2 regions of the Janthinobacterium sp. GW821-FHT03A03 genome follow, and region 1 is predicted to be linked to the other one. Evidence: predicted binding sites of a transcription regulator. Region 1 holds the regulator's gene; the other holds the start of a gene.

Region 1 (3,922 bases):
GCCGTCAGCGTGCCGGGCGCACGCCCGGAAGCGCTGGGCCTGGCGCACCATGTGACGCAGGCCGGCGGCGGCCGCGGCGCGGTGCGCGAGATCTGCGAATTCCTGTTGCGCGCGCAGGACAACTATGCGCGCGTCATGGCGCCGTTCCTGGAGTGAGGTGCCGTGCCTCGCCGCCAGTGACATTTGAAAGAGTGAAGCAATATGCGTAAGCCAGGAGGCGCCCATCGCTGGCGCATGAGTTTTACCGTGCTGGGGGCGGTCATCGTCGCGCTGGGCAGCTTCTGGCTGCTCGAAGTGATGAACAAGAATGCCCAGGACATTACCGCCAGCAAGCATTTGAATGAACCGGACTATTTCATCACCAATTTCAGCCTGGTGCGCATGGATTTGACGGGCAAACCCAGCTACATCGTGTCCGGCACCAAGCTTACGCATTACCCGGCCGACGATTCGTCCGATATCGACCAGCCTTTCGTGCGCAAGCTGACGCCCGACATGCCGCCGATGAACATGAATGCGGAACTGGCGCATATCGATCAGGATAATACCCGGCTGCAACTGCACCGCAATGTCGTGATCGACCGCATCGCCAGCCCGAAGGCGCAGAACCTGACCTTGAAGACGGAAGCGCTGACGGTGTTTCCGGATGAGGAAAGAATGGAAACGGACATGCCTGTCGACATCCTGACGGGCGCTTCGCGCATCAACGGCGTGGGCATGAAAGCCAACAACGCCACCGGCGTGGTGGAAGTGCATCAGGCGCTGCGCATGGTCCTCCCGCCGAAACCGCGCCCGGCCGCGACGGCAAAATGACAGAATGAAACAAGGAAACCATACTATGAAGAACATCTTGCTGCTGACTCTATTCTCGACCGTTTGCTCGCTGGGCGTGATGGGCGCGGCGCATGCCGAGAAGGCCGATTCCGAGAAGGAAGCCGTGATCACGGCGCGCAGCGGCCACGTTGATGACATCAAGCAGGTGCGCACCCTGACGGGCGACGTGGTGCTGGTCAAGGGCACCCTGACCATGAAGGCGGGCCGCGCGCTGATCACGGAAGACCCGCAAGGCTACCAGTTCATCACTTTCTGGGCCGACCCCGGCAAGCTGGCCACGTTCCGCCAGAAGCGCGATGGCGCGGGCGACCTGTGGGTGGAAGGCGAAGCGGAGCGCGTGGAATATGACAACAAGACGGAAGTCGTGAAACTGTTTTCCAAGGCCAAGGTGACGCGCCTGGAAGGCACGAAAGTGACCGACGTGGCCAATGGCGCCTACATTTCGTATGACAGCCGCAAGGAAGAATTTGCGATGGAAAATTCCAACAGCGGCACGAGCACCCCCGATGGCGGCAGCGTGCGCATGGTGATCCAGCCGAAGAACAAGGCTCCTGCGGCGGAGAAGGCGCCGGCGACACCCGCGCCAGGAAAGAAATAATGGAAAATACACGTTGCGGCAGCACCCTGATCGTTCGCGGGCTGCAGAAAACCTATGGCAAGCGGCAAGTCGTGCATGATGTCTCGCTGCAAGTCGAATGCGGCGAAGTAGTGGGACTGCTGGGCCCGAACGGCGCCGGCAAGACCACCTCGTTCTACATGATCGTCGGCCTGGTGCCGTCCGATGGCGGCAGCATCGATATCAGCGGCGTGGATATTTCCAGCCTGCCCATCCACCGCCGCGCGCAGATGGGCCTGTCCTACCTGCCGCAGGAAGCGTCCGTCTTCCGCAAGCTGACGGTGGAAGACAATATCCGCGCCGTGCTGGAAATCCAGACCGTCGACGGGCGCCCGCTGAAGAAGGCCGAGATCGAGGAGCGCCTGGATAAATTGCTGGCCGACCTGCAGATTGAAAAGCTGCGCGAGAACCAGGCCCTGTCCCTGTCGGGCGGCGAGCGCCGCCGCGTGGAAATCGCCCGCGCGCTGGCCACCGACCCGCGCTTCGTGCTGCTCGACGAGCCGTTCGCCGGCGTCGATCCCATCGCCGTGATCGAGATCCAGCGCATCGTGCGTTTCTTGAAGGAGCGCAATATCGGCGTGCTCATCACCGATCATAATGTACGCGAGACGCTGGGTATTTGCGACCGTGCCTACATCATCAACCAGGGCTCGGTGCTGGCGTCGGGACGCCCCGATGACATCATCGCGAACGAGTCGGTACGCCGGGTCTATCTGGGCGAACACTTCCGCATGTGAGCCAATGAAACAATCATTGCAGCTGCGCACCTCGCAGCACCTGGCACTGACGCCGCAGTTGCAGCAATCGATACGCCTGCTGCAATTGTCTACCCTGGAACTGCACCAGGAACTGGAGCAGTTGCTGACAGACAATCCCCTGCTCGAGCGCCTCGACGACCCGCTCGACCGGTCGCTGCGCCTGTTGTCCGACGGGGCCTTGAGTTCCACGGCCGCGCCGGCCGAAGCGCCGCCCCAGCCGCCAGGCCAGGAAGCGCCCGCCGCGCCGGCCGAAACGGACGGCTTTGACGGCGAGGCGGGCGAGGGCCCGGCCGCCGCGGACGGCGGCGACAGCGACTGGAGCGAGGCGAGCCGGGGCAAGGCGCCCGACGACGAAGATTCCCGTCCACAACTCGAAGCCCACCACTGCACCTTGCGCGAGCACCTGATGGAGCAGATGCGCGTGACGGTGCTCGAATTGCGCGACCGCGCGCTGGTCGAGCTGATCATCGATGCCCTCGACGACAATGGCTACCTGGAGGAATCGCTCGACGACATCCTGGCGCGCCTGCCGGAAGAGCTGGAAATCGACGCCGACGAACTGCGCACGGCGCTGGCGCTGCTGCAAAGTTTCGACCCGCCCGGCGTGGGCGCGCGCAATGCGTCCGAATGCCTGGCCCTGCAAATCAGGCGCTTGCCGCACATCGCCCTGGTGACGCGGCGCATGGCCCTCGTCATCGTGGAAAAGCACCTGGCCTGGTTTGCCCAGCGCGATTTCAACAAGCTGAAAAAAGCCCTCGATTGCGACGATGAAGACTTGCGCGAGGCGCAGACGGTGATCCGGCTGTGCAACCCGCATCCGGGCGCCGTGTTCGCCTCCGACGTGTCCGACTACGTGGTGCCCGACGTGGTCGTCAAGCGCGCGCGCAATGGCTGGCAGGTGAGCCTGAACAATGACGTCATGCCGCGCCTGCGCGTGAACGCCATGTACGCCAATTTGTTGAAGCAGGGCAAGGGCGAAGGTGCCATGGGCGCACAGTTGCAGGAAGCCAAGTGGCTGATCAAGAACATGCGCCAGCGCTTCGATACGATCTTGCGCGTGGCGCAGGCGATAGTAGAAAGACAAAAGAACTTTTTCTCGCATGGGGCCGTTGCCATGCGGCCCCTTGTGCTCCGTGAAATAGCTGATACACTGGGATTACACGAGAGTACTATCTCGCGGGTAACAACCCAAAAGTACATGCTGACCCCGCATGGCATGTTTGAGTTGAAATATTTCTTTGGTAGCCACGTCGCCACCGAAGCGGGGGGCGAAGCGTCATCGACGGCGATACGGGCATTGATCGTGCAACTGACAGGAGCAGAAGACCCTAAAAATCCTTTATCCGACAGTAAGATTGCGGACATGCTGGGGGAACAAGGCATGGTGATTGCGCGACGTACTGTTGCCAAGTACCGGGAAGCGTTGAAAATTCCGCCAGTGAGCCTGCGTAAGTGTTTGTAAGTTTTTTTCGGTTCCTCTGCGGGCCGGATAGGATGGACCGCACGAACCCGATCATCTTTAGGAGTGTGTATGAATCTCACCATCAGCGGACATCATCTTGAAGTGACACCAGCCATCCGTGAATACGTACAAGCGAAGCTGGAGCGCGTGAAACGTCATTTCGATCAAGTCATCGATATCGCCGTGATTCTGACCGTGGATAACCTCAAAGAGAAAGAAAAACGTCAAAAGGCCGAAGTCAACCTGCGTCTC
Region 2 (3,922 bases), on a different contig from region 1:
GGCATCCGCCAGGCGGAAGACGTGGCGCGCCGCTCGCAGCAGGAGACGGCGCAGGCGATGGACGACTTGCGCCGCACGCAGGAGTCGCTGCTGCAATCGGAACGGCTGGCCTCGCTGGGCAGCCTGGTGGCGGGCGTCGCGCATGAAATCAATACCCCAGTCGGCATCGCGCTGACCAGCGCTTCGGTGCTGAAGGAAGCCACGGACGCCATCAGCGCGGCCGTGGCCGGCGGCGCGGTGAAGAAAACCGACATCGTGCGCTACCTGGAAACGGCCGGCGAGAGCGCGCGTTTGATCATGAACAATGCCTACCGCGCCGCACACCTGATCCACAGCTTCAAGCAGATCGCCGTTGACCAGGTCAGCGAGGCGCGCCGGCTGTTCGAATTGCGCGACTATATCGGCGAAGTGATTTCCAGCCTGCAGCCGACCCTGAAAAAGACGCACATCGCCATCGATATCGATTGCCCGCCGGACATCATGCTTGACAGCTACCCCGGCGCCCTGGCACAGGTGCTGACCAACCTGGTGCTCAACTGCGTCGAGCACGCCTTCGACGCGGATACGGCCGGCAACATCCATATCGGCGTCCATTGCGACCGCGACTGGATAGAAATGCAGGTGCGCGACAATGGCCGCGGCATCGCGCCGGACATGCTCGACCGCGTATTCGACCCGTTCGTCACCACGCGGCGCGGCCAGGGCGGCACGGGATTGGGCCTCAATATCGTATTCAACTTGATTGCCAAGCAGTTTGGCGGCACCATCACGGTCAGCAGCACGCTGGGGCAGGGCGCGACATTCCTGCTGCGCCTGCCCCGCGTGACGCCGCTGCCGGACAGCGCCGCCCATGCGCCTGCCGGCCAGGCATAGGCAAGGAGAAAACCATGGCAAACGTAGCAAATACACAGCAAGTGGCGTTCTTGCGTGGCATCAATGTCGGCCGCGCCAAGCGCGTGGCCATGGCCGACCTGCGCAAGCTGCTGGGCGACCTGGGTTTTGCGGATGTGCGCACCGTACTCAACAGTGGCAATGTGGTGTTTGACGCGGGCCAGGTGACGCCGGCCGAGGCCGCGGGCCGCATCGAGGAAGCGCTGGTGCTCAAGCTGGGCGTGGCGGCGCGCGTGACGGTGCTGTCGGCTGCCCAGTTCGCCGAGCTGATCGCGCAAAATACGCTGGCGCCGGCGAGCGACGCGGCCCGTCTGCTGGCGCTGGTGCTGAACAATCCGGCCGATGTCCAGCGCCTGGCACCGTTGCTGCAGCAGTCCTGGCAGCCGGAAGCGCTGGCCCTGGGGCAATGGGCGGCGTATGCCTGGTGTCCCGACGGCGTGTTGGCCAGCAAGGTGCTGGCGGCCCTGGGCGCCATGCTGGGCGACGGCGTCACGTCGCGCAACTGGGCCACCATGCATAAATTGAAATTGTTACTCGATGGGCCAGACGTGGCCGCAAACGCGTGATGCAAGGAGGAGTGATGCCGCAGATTACAGGGGAGTTCGAGGTGGCCATGACGCCGGAAAGCTTGTCGGCCACGGCCGCGCAGTCGGGACTGGGGCGTCTGTCGCTCGACAAGCGCTATCGCGGCGCGCTCGACGCCAGCGCGCAGGGCGAAATGCTCAGCGTGCGCGCCGGCGTGGCCGGGTCGGCCGGCTATGTGGCGCTGGAACGCGTCGAGGGCACGCTCGATGGCCGCCAGGGCAGCTTTTATCTGCAGCACAGCGGCAGCATGGCGCGCGGCACGCCCAGCCTGTCGCTCGCCGTGGTGCCCGACACGGGCACGGGCCAGCTGCAGGGCTTGCAGGGCGCCATGGCCATCCGCATCGAAGGCGGCAAGCATTATTATGATTTCACTTACGATATTGCTGAGGCGCCATGAACTGGGACATCGTCAAGGGCGTCCTGATCGTGCTCGTCGCCGTCAGCGTCGTGCTGACCGCCTTCGTGCTGATTTCCGCATCCGGCCCCGACAAGGCGGCCTGCATTGCGCGCGCGCTGAAGGCGCGTATTCCGGTGGGTACTATTGAGCGGGTTTGCCGCCTGACGGAAAAGTAAGCGGTAAAAAAAATTCCGCACGAGGCGGAATTTTTTCAGCAGGGCAGTGCGCCGCTGGAAGAGCTTTACCCATCGAATTTTTCCTGTTTTTCGCCATGTACGCTAAATGCCAGCAAGCCCAGGCCGACCAGCAGCATCGAATACATGCTCGCTTCCGGCACGGCCGCCGGTACGCTGTTCTGTTGCGCGGGAGCGGATGCGCCGGCCCTGGCAGGCGCCAATGTGGCACGGCGCGCGCTGCTCCAGGGGGGCGCGGCTTGCGCGGGACTGGTATCGGCCAGCAGGCGCGCATACGGCACGTCCGGTGTTTCCCAGCCTGGATTGTTGTTCAGGCTGATGTTTTCATCGATTACGACACGCGCGTCCGCGTCAGGCAGCTTGCCCGTCTCGCTCACTGCCGCCGCACTCCATGCACTGGCCGACAGCGCCAGCATGGCCACGCATAGCGGCTGAACAATCTTCATCTTGATCTCCCTGTGTTCACCGCGTGGCGCCGCCGAGACCGGCTGGCGCATGGACGGATAATTCGCCTGTACGGGGGCGTATCATGGTTTTTCTGATGACTTCTTATTACAGCACAACCCATGGCAATTTTGGTATGTATATTTGCTATTAATTACGAATATTTGTCATTTTGATAGTGCCGGCGCTATCGCTGCCGCGCGCCTCGCATGAGTACGCTATCGGCGCGAAAACACTGTTGTTTTTTTGTGCGAATCGCCAGCAGGAAAACAATATATTGATTAGTATATTGTTTATCGCATGATGATGCATAACGCAGCCTGTGGGAGGGCATGATGGAGACGGTCGCAACGCAAGAAACACAATACAATCTCGACGCCATGCGCGGATCGGCCTACAAGGCCAGTTCGCTGCTCAAGGCCATGGGCAATGCCGACCGTTTGATGCTGCTGTGCCAGCTGTCACAGGGCGAGCATTGCGTCAGCGACCTCGAGCAGAAAGTGGGCATCGGCCAGCCGACCCTGTCGCAGCAGCTGGGCGTGCTGCGCGAAGAAATGCTGGTGGCCACGCGGCGCGACGGCAAGCAGATTTATTACCGCGTCGCCAGCGCGCCCGTGCTGGCCGTGCTGCAAGTGCTGTATGCGCAATTTTGCGCGCCGCGCCCGCCGTTCAACGACGAAGCCGACTGAGATGGCCATGACGATTGCGTGGGAATACTTTACGCCGTTCGCCTCGCTGGCCGGCGGCATGCTGATCGGCCTGGCGGCTGCGCTATTGATCTTGTTCAATGGCCGCATCGCCGGCATCAGCGGCATTCTCGGCGGCTTGCTGCGCCCGCGCAGTGGCGACCTGGGCTGGCGCATCGCCTTTCTCGCCGGCCTGGCCGGCACGCCCCTGCTGTACCAGCTGTGGCAAGCCTTGCCGCCCGTGCAGATCGACGCGGGCACGCCAGCGCTGATCGTCGCGGGCTTGCTGGTGGGCGTGGGCGTGCGCTACGGCGCCGGCTGCACCAGCGGCCACGGCGTGTGCGGCCTGTCGCGCCTGTCCCCCCGTTCGCTGGCGGCCACTTGTGCCTTCATGGCAGCCGGTTTCCTCACCGTCTATCTGTTGCGCCATCTGTGAGCAAGCTTATGAGCAAGCTGATCCTTTCCCTGTTGAGCGGCCTCGTCTTTGGACTGGGCCTGATCGTCTCCGGCATGAGCAACCCGGCCAAGGTGCTCGGTTTTCTCGACCTGGCCGGCGCCTGGGACCCGTCGCTGGCGCTGGTGATGGGCGGTGCCATCGCCGTCGCCATGCCCGCGTTCTGGCTGGCGCGCCGGCGCACCAGGTCGCTCCTGGGCGACCCCATGCAATTGCCCGTGTCGCGCCGCATCGACCGGCGCTTGCTGCTGGGCAGCCTGGCCTTTGGCGC

Evidence for each region. The regulator sigma-54, encoded in region 1, starts transcription at its own class of promoters, with help from an activator protein. The targets are predictions, from matches to a motif close to TGGCANGNAANCTGCTTT.
Region 2: a site for sigma-54 is predicted at 2,622-2,639, ahead of AC07VI_RS03535 (PEP-CTERM sorting domain-containing protein). Genes of this name have one in related genera too.

The regions. Positions count from the first base shown of each region.
Region 1 covers NZ_JBWKUZ010000010.1:67,822-71,743, reverse strand. Annotated here, with positions in the region: gene AC07VI_RS18615 (KdsC family phosphatase) at 1-156, shown strand, start outside; gene lptC (LPS export ABC transporter periplasmic protein LptC) at 202-813, shown strand; gene lptA (lipopolysaccharide transport periplasmic protein LptA) at 839-1,432, shown strand; gene lptB (LPS export ABC transporter ATP-binding protein) at 1,432-2,187, shown strand; gene AC07VI_RS18595 (RNA polymerase factor sigma-54) at 2,192-3,670, shown strand; gene hpf (ribosome hibernation-promoting factor, HPF/YfiA family) at 3,740-3,922, shown strand, end outside.
Region 2 covers NZ_JBWKUZ010000001.1:775,302-779,223, reverse strand. Annotated here, with positions in the region: gene AC07VI_RS03555 (sensor histidine kinase) at 1-873, shown strand, start outside; gene AC07VI_RS03550 (DUF1697 domain-containing protein) at 888-1,457, shown strand; gene AC07VI_RS03545 (DUF3224 domain-containing protein) at 1,472-1,873, shown strand; gene AC07VI_RS03540 (hypothetical protein) at 1,870-2,049, shown strand; gene AC07VI_RS03535 (PEP-CTERM sorting domain-containing protein) at 2,115-2,513, opposite strand; gene AC07VI_RS03530 (ArsR/SmtB family transcription factor) at 2,847-3,200, shown strand; gene AC07VI_RS03525 (YeeE/YedE family protein) at 3,208-3,633, shown strand; gene AC07VI_RS03520 (YeeE/YedE family protein) at 3,642-3,922, shown strand, end outside.